2 regions of the Halopseudomonas litoralis genome follow, and region 2 is predicted to be linked to the other one. Evidence: predicted binding sites of a transcription regulator. Region 2 holds the regulator's gene; the other holds the start of a gene.
What was found. The regulator FliA, encoded in region 2, starts transcription of late flagellar genes. The targets are predictions, from matches to a motif close to CTAAAGTTTNNNNNNNNNNNGCCGNTAA.
Positions count from the first base shown of each region.

Region 1 (4,170 bases), 140 kb from region 2:
CGGTTGCGGCTCTGTTCCATGACGGTAACCGTCTGCCGGGTACCGGCCTGCAGCTGCTCGATCATCCGCTGAATCTCTTCAGTGGAATTCTGCGTCTTCAAGGCCAGGTTTCGTACCTCATCCGCCACCACCGCAAAACCGCGACCGTGATCGCCGGCACGTGCTGCTTCAATGGCCGCGTTCAGCGCCAGCAGATTGGTCTGCTCGGCAATCCCGCGAATGGTTTCCAGGATCGAGCTGATGTTCTCACTGTCACGGGCAAGGGCCTGTACGGTTTCAGCAGCACGTTCAATATCCGCCGCCAGGCTCTGGATGGTTTCGGCCGTGTCCTGCACCACCTTACGCCCGTGGCTGGCCGAGCCCTGAGCATTGCCGGCGGCCTCCGCGGCCAGTCCGGCATTACGTGCGACATCCTGGGCCGTCGCGGTCATCTCGGTGACGGCTGTTGCTACCAGCTCGATCTCGCCGAGCTGGGTCTGCACGCCATCATTGGTGCGCATGGCGATATCCGCCGTGTTCTCGGCGGCATCAGTCACCTGCTGCACCGAGCCCACCACCTCTCGCATCATGCCCTGCAGCTTGTCGAGAAAAGCATTGAAGCCGCGGGCAATATCACCGAACTCATCAGCGCGATTGATCTCCAGCCGCTGGGTAAGATCGCCTTCGCCCTGAGCGACCTCGTCAAGCATGGTCGCCAGGCGACGCGCGGGGCGGGCCAGACTGTAGCCGACCAACAGCATAACGCCCAAGCCAATCAACACGATCAACGCACCTATGACTGCCAGGGTCACGGCGACGCTCGACTGGTTCTGCACCAACTCGTCTTCCAGTGCTTGCAGTTCCGCCATCACCACATCCAACGGCAGGCTGATCAATAATGCCCAGCGGGTGCCGGAGTTACCCAGCGGTACCGGCATCCACAGCTCGATCTCGTTATTGGCGCGATCCACCTCATAAATGGGTTGATCGGCCAGCCGCTTCAAATTTGCCATTTCAGCGGTATCCAGCACCTGCTCGGCATGCTGGCCGAGCGCAGTTCCGTTACCCGTCCAGGCCACCAGTCGATCGTTGGTACTGATCAGCGCCTGATGCCCCAGGCCGTCGTACAGGCGGCTATTGCTTTGTTCAAGCATGGACTGCAGAAAGTCCAGCGACAGGTCCGCACCGACAATCCCCAGAAACTCACCATTGAGCATGATCGGGGCAGTAAAGGATGACAGCATCACAGTACGATCGCCCACGTCATAAGGAGCCGGATCGATCACGCAGGGCCCTTGGGTATCCCGTGGGCAGAAATAATACTCACCGGCACGAATACCATTATCCAGCAGTGTCTCGTCATTCAGCTCCGTAAGCAGATCAAGCGCTATCGACCCATCCGCTTCGCGATACCAGTAGGGGATGAATTGCCCACTCTGGCTATGCCCAGGCCTTCCGGTTCCTGCATAGAGATCGTCGAGCCCGTCAAATGCGCCCGCCTCCCAGGCTACATAAGCTGCCAGCAGCTCGGGTTGATCCTCCAGCACCTTGTATACATAGCGCAGCATCTCCTCACGGCTGATCATTACCGCCGGCAGACCATCCTGTACGTCCGCCACCTGGCGGTTGAGCAGGGCCAGTTGCTCATTCACGGCAAACGGCTGCTCCAGTTGCTGACGGATTCGCAGCATCTCGGCACTGGCTACTGCTTCCAGCTTGCTGCGCACATGCTGCTCCAGTATCTGCTCACTGCGCTCGACAACCATGCTCTGGTTGCGATCAAAAGCGACCAGCGCGTACAAGGTCATACCGCCTACGGCGACGAACAGACAGGCGCCTGCAAGCGCCGCGATGGAAAACTGTATGGATTTGAATTTCATGGGGGGCTCATTAAAACCGTCTTGAATACTTTATCGGCGGGGGTGGTCAAACCTTCAGCAATGATCTGCTATTGTGCACAGCGTCCATTACTCAAACATCACGGTAGGAAAATCCGTCATGCGTATCCGTCCCTTACTCTGCTGCCTCCCGTTCCTGCTGCTCGCCAGTTGCGAAAGCGTTCAAACTACCCAGGGCGGAGCTGTCGGCGTCGACCGCAGCCAGTACATGTTCAGCGCATTATCGAGCACCGATGTCGACCAGATGGCGGCCGAGTCCTATAACGAGATGCTTGCCGAAGCGAAAAGCAAGAATCTGCTGAACACCAACGCAGCAATGCTCAAGCGCTTGCGCACCATCGCCGACAGGCTGGTGAAAGAGGTGGATCACTTCCGTTCCGATGCCCGTACCTGGAACTGGGAAGTCAACCTGATCAAAAGCGATGAACTGAATGCCAGCTGCATGCCCGGTGGCAAAATCCTCTTCTATACCGGCATCGTCGACAAGCTGAAGCTGAGCGACGATGAGATTGCACAGATTATGGGCCATGAGATTGCTCACGCCTTGCGAGAACACGGCCGCGAGGCAATTTCCCGCGCCTATACCACACAGATGGGTACTCAGGTCATCGGCTCTCTGCTGGGTCTGGGTGAAGGCACACGCCAGGCAGCCGACATGGCGGTGCAATATGGTCTGACCCTGCCGAACAGCCGCTCCAACGAAACCGAAGCCGACCTTATCGGTCTGGAGCTGGCCGCTCGTGCGGGCTACCAGCCCGACGCGGCGGTGACCCTGTGGCAGAAGATGGCAGGCGCTTCCCAGGGCGAGCCGCCTGCTTTCATGAGCACACACCCGAACTCCTCAGGGCGTATTCAAAATTTGCAGCACAATATTCCGAAGGTGCGTCCGCTGTATGATGCGGCAAAGTAGCCTCTAAGACATAAGTCTAATCCGAAGGCTCAAACACTTGATTTCCTGATTATTTCGCCTATGTTACAGCGGTTGAAAAACCCCGCCCTCTGGGCAAGCCTGAGATGTGCACTCGAGGAAGACCATAATGAAAAAAACCCTGATCGCCAGTAGCGTAGCCGCTGCTCTGCTGGCTCTACCAACATTGTCTGTTGCTCAAAGCGCCGGATTTGTCGAAGACGCCAAGGCCACCCTGGGCCTGCGCAACCTGTATTTCAATGGTGATACTCGTGAAGGTGGCGCTCCCAGAGATGAAGAATGGGGCCAAGGCTTCATGCTAAAATTCAACTCCGGCTACACCCAGGGCCCCATTGGCTTTGGGCTGGACGTATTCGCCCGCTCCGGCATCCGTCTGGATTCCGGTAGCCGCGCCGGCAAGGGCGACACCAGCCGCCAGCCCGGTACCATGTTCCCACTGGAAGATGACGGCAGCGCTGTTAGCGAATTCAGCCAGATCGATTTCGCCGCCAAGGCCAAGGTTTCCGAAACCGAGCTAAAAATCGGTCGCGGTCTGGAGCCTTCCCTGCCAGTAGTGAGCCGCAACGACGGTCGCCTGCTGCCACAGACCTACAGCGGTGCGATGCTGACCTCCAATGAAATCGACAACCTGACCCTGCGTGTCGGTCAGTTCGACGAGGCCAGCGGTCGTAACTCCACGTCCCACGAAGGATTGCTGCTGGGCGGCGGCAGCCAGCGGGTTAACAAATTCCAGTATGCTGGCGGTGATGCCCAACTGGGTGACAACCTGGTGGCCAGCTATTATTTTGGTCAGCTCAAGGACTACTATAAGCAGCATTATCTGGGCGCCGTACATACTCTGGATCTCGGCGCGGGCAAGCTGATCACCGATCTGCGTTATTTCGACAGCAACTCAACTGGCGCCAACGGTAGCGATGGCGATTACGCAGCCAAGGGTGTAAACAACAACGGCGAAGTGGACAACCGCGCCATGAGCGCCATGTTCACCTATAAGCTGAGCAAGCACGCGCTGGGTCTGGGTTATCAGAAAATGAGCGGCGACAGTGACTTCGCCTATCTGAACAACGGTGGCGGTGCCACCGCCTATCTGATCACCGACTCGCAGATCAACAAATTCGAGCGTGCCGGCGAGAAGACCTGGGTTGGTCAGTACAGCTACGACTTCGCCGATCTGGCACCCGGTCTGAAGTTCTCCGCCAAGTACCTGCGCGGCAGCGATTTCGATACTCGAGCCAACGAGCGGGACAAGGAATGGGAACGCAACCTGCGCCTGGACTACACCGTTCAGCAGGGTTTCCTGAAAGACCTGGGTGTTTCCCTGCGTCACGCCAGCCTGCGTACGGGTTCCAATCAAGCTGATCAGGA
Region 1 is NZ_LT629748.1:735,176-739,345, reverse strand. Features, by position in the region: gene BLU11_RS03680 (methyl-accepting chemotaxis protein) at 1-1,859, opposite strand, end outside; gene BLU11_RS03675 (M48 family metallopeptidase) at 1,978-2,787, shown strand; gene BLU11_RS03670 (OprD family porin) at 2,915-4,170, shown strand, end outside.
Region 1: a site for FliA is predicted at 1,890-1,917, ahead of BLU11_RS03680 (methyl-accepting chemotaxis protein). Genes of this name have one in related genera too.

Region 2 (4,170 bases):
GTTGCCGGCGCCGAAGAACTATCGGTTTGAGACGCTGGGGCGTCAGGCACGGAAGGCTCCAGCGCGACGGCACCCGGCCCCTTGCCAGTGCCATGCAGCTGGTCGAGCAGCGCTTCGAACTCGTCATCGGTGATGTCATCACTGGCGGCGGCAGGCACTTCGGGCGCTGTATCTTCTTCCGGCTTGACATGCAGAGCGTCAAGCAACAGCTCGAACTCATCGTCTGTGATATCACCGGCGTCAGCTTGTTCAGCAACCCGCTGCTCCACGGAAGCGGGTGCGGGCTCTTCAATTGGCGCAGCGATATCTGCTGCTGCAGGCTGGGCCAGCGCGGACAGACCAGCCAGCAGTTGCGGCTCGGCAGGCGTCAGCACCTCGCCTTCGCGTACCTGAGCGAACATGCTGTTGATGGTGTCCAGCGCCTGCAGTACTACATCCATCAGCTCGGCATCGACCTGCCGTTCACCCTTGCGCAGAATGTCGAAGACATTCTCAGCGATGTGGCAACAATCAACCAGCGCATCCAGTTGCAGGAAGCCGGCCCCACCTTTGACCGTATGAAAGCCACGAAAAATGGCATTGAGCAGATCGGTATCGCCGGGGCGGTTTTCCAGCTCGACCAGCTGTTCCGACAACAACTCGAGAATTTCCCCAGCTTCTACCAGAAAGTCCTGGAGAATCTCTTCATCTGCATCAAAGCTCATTTAATACTCCCTCAGAACCCAAGGCTGGACAGCAGGTCGTCGACCTCATCCTGTCCCGATACCACGTCATCCCTTTTATCGGCATGAATCTGCGGACCTTCACCCTGGTGCGATGATCTTCTTTCATCCAGTCCAGCCAGGTTGTGCTGAATACCGGCGATCCGATCGACGTGACCCGCCATGCGCACCAGATTCAACAGGCTTTCCTCGACATCATGCACCAGCGTGATGACACGCTTGATCACCTGCCCCGTGAGATCCTGGTAGTCCTGAGCCATGAGAATATCGTTCAGATTCGCCGACACTTCACCGCTGTGCTGTTCGCTGCGCTCGAGAAACGCCAGAATGTTGCGTGACAGCTCGCGGAATTCCGCCGCGCTCATTTCCCGCCGCTGCAATCGTGCCCATTCAGCCCGCAGAGTCGTCGCTTCCCTGCCGAGCGCCGATATCACGGGCGCACTGCTCTCGACCAGATCCATGGTCCGATTGGCAGCCTTGTCCGTCAGCCTGACCACGTAGTCGAGACGATCAGAGGCGTCGGAAATCTTCGATGCTTCCGCGGCTTCAGCTTCGCTATCGAGCGTACGCACAGTGTCGATCTGGAAATTGACAATCGAGTTGTGCAGTGCGCGAGTAAGCTTGCCGACCTCGTAATACAGGCCGCGATCGCGCGCCTGGTTGATCTCGTGTATGACCAGTACTGCCTCTCGGTAATCACCCTCTTCGAGGTGATCCACCAGTTTCCGGGCATTGCTTTTAAGGGAATGCTCGAACTCATCGGCGATCGTCTGGCCGGGATTACTGCTCAGTGCCATAACTTGCCCCCGGAATTCATCTGGCCTCGACCCGCTCAAAAACCTTTTCGATTTTTTCCTTGAGTGCCTGCGCCGTGAATGGCTTGACTACATAGCCGTTGACTCCAGCCTGAGCCGCTTCGATGATCTGGTCGCGCTTGGCTTCAGCCGTCACCATCAACACCGGCAGGTGCTTCAGGCGCTCGTCCGCACGCACCGCACGCAGCAGATCGATGCCGCTCATACCGGGCATATTCCAGTCGGTCACCAGAAAATCGAAATTACCGCTTTGCAGCATCGGCAACGCGGTGGTGCCATCGTCTGCTTCAGCGGTATTGGTGAAACCGAGATCACGCAACAGATTCTTGATAATGCGTCGCATCGTCGAAAAATCATCGACGATGAGAATTTTCATGTTCTTGTCCAAGTCGACCTCCATACAAACCAGAAGAAGTGCAGCGAGGGTCTGTGCCCCATACACTTCGCGAAACTGTTGTCACTGACCAGCCAGATGCTGTGAGCGCTGATTCAGCCGTCGCGCCAGTCGGCCATACGCCCGCGCAGACGCGCTGCGCACTGACTGTGCAACTGACTGACCCTGGACTCGCTCACGCCGAGCACCGCGCCGATCTCCTTGAGGTTCAACTCCTCGTCGTAATACAACGACAGCACCAGCCGCTCGCGTTCGGGCAGCTTGTCTATCGCCTCGGCCAATGCCTTGCGAAAGCGTTCGTCCTCCACTCCATCGAAGGGCTCATGGTCGGCGCCAACCTCGGTCGGCGCGCCGGCTTCGAGCAGATCTTCAAAACTGAACAGCTTGCTGCCGGCCGTGTCGTTGAGAATCGCGTAATAATCTTCGAGGCTCATATCCAATTCGGCCGCAACCTCGTGATCTTTAGCGTCACGTCCAACTTTCGTCTCAACGGCGCGGATCGCACTACTGACCAGACGGGTATTGCGATGGACCGAGCGGGGGGCCCAATCGCCCTTGCGCACATCATCCAGCATGGCGCCGCGAATGCGGATGCCGGCATAGGTCTCGAAACTGGCACCCTTGCCGTGATCGAACTTGCGGGAGGCTTCCAGCAGACCGAGCATTCCGGCCTGAATCAGGTCATCCACCTGCACACTGGCGGGCAGGCGGGCGAGCATATGGAAAGCAATACGCTTGACCAGCGGTGCGTACTGCTGCACCAGACGGTCCTGCTCGGTGGCAGCGCCCATGGTGCGCGCGTACATATTGACACCGCCTCCTGCCCCCCTGCTCATGACGGTATTCCGGTCCGCTGCACCAGGCGCTCCACAAAAAATTCCAGATGCCCACGCGGGCTGGAAGGCAGTGGCCAGGCATCGACCTTGCGGGCGATGCCGCGGATGGCCAGCGAGGCCTTGCTCCGCGGAAAGGCATCGTAGACCCCGCGTTGCTTCTGCGCGGCCTTGCGGATGGACTCATCGTAGGGCACGGCGCCAACATACTGCAGAGCCACTTCCAGGAAGCGATCAGTCACCTGCAGCAGCTTGTTGAAAACGTTATGGCCTTCCTGCGGGGTGTGAACCATGTTCGCCAACACCCTGAAACGGGTGACGCCATGGTCGCGGTTGAGCAGCTTGATCAAGGCATAGGCATCGGTGATGGAGGTGGGTTCATCACACACCACCACGATCACCTCCTGAGCTGCGCGCACGAAACTGACTACCGAATCACCAATACCGGCAGCGGTATCGACGATCAGCACGTCCATTTCATCGCCTATGTCACTGAACGCCTGGATCAGCCCGGCATGCTCACGCGGCCCCAGATTGACCATTTCTGCGGCACCCGAGGCGGCGGGCACGATGCGGATGCCGCCCGGCCCGTTGATCAACACTTCGCGCAGGTCGCAGTTGCCCGCCAGCACATCGGCCAAGGTCGCCTTGGGTCGCAATCCCAGCTGCACATCGACATTGGCCAGCCCCAGGTCCGCATCCATCAACACCACGCGACGCCCGAGATCGGCCAGCGCCAGGGCCAGATTGACAGACACATTGGTCTTGCCCACTCCGCCCTTGCCGCCGGTAACTGCGATTACCTGAACCGGATGATTGCCCATCTATGCTGTCGCCTTTATCAAATCGTTAACTTGCGCGCTGGCTATGGAGTATACCGGCAAAAACGTCGGCCATGGTCTGGTCAGCTGCCATCTCATTACCTGCCAGACCTACGGCGCGGCTGACCAGTTGGTGCCCGACACCGCGGGACAGGTCATCGGGTATACGCTGGCCATCAGCTACATAGGCTACCGGGAGACGTTGCTCCATAGCCAGCCCCAGTGCTTCGCCCAGCGTAGCTGCCTCGTCCACCTTGGTCAGAATGCAACCCACCGGGTTGCAGCAGCGGTAATTGTGCCATGCCGCCTTGAGCACACGATATTGGCTGGTGGCCGCCAATACCAACAAGGTGCTGATACGCGAGCCTTGTGTTGCCAACTCGCTGAGCTGCCCGCGCAATTGCGGATCCTGCGCCTGCAGCCCGGCCGTGTCCACCAACACCAGACGCTTGTTGCCGAACTCCTCCAGCACATCATTCAGACTGTTCTGTTCATCCACCACTCGTACCGGTACGTTGAGTATGCGGCCCAGGGTGCGCAACTGCTCATGGGCGCCGATGCGATAGGTATCCATGGTCACCAGCG
Region 2 is NZ_LT629748.1:876,379-880,548, reverse strand. Features, by position in the region: gene BLU11_RS04355 (chemotaxis protein CheA) at 1-704, opposite strand, end outside; gene BLU11_RS04350 (protein phosphatase CheZ) at 716-1,519, opposite strand; gene BLU11_RS04345 (chemotaxis response regulator CheY) at 1,536-1,913, opposite strand; gene BLU11_RS04340 (RNA polymerase sigma factor FliA) at 2,027-2,767, opposite strand; gene fleN (flagellar synthesis regulator FleN) at 2,764-3,588, opposite strand; gene flhF (flagellar biosynthesis protein FlhF) at 3,614-4,170, opposite strand, start outside.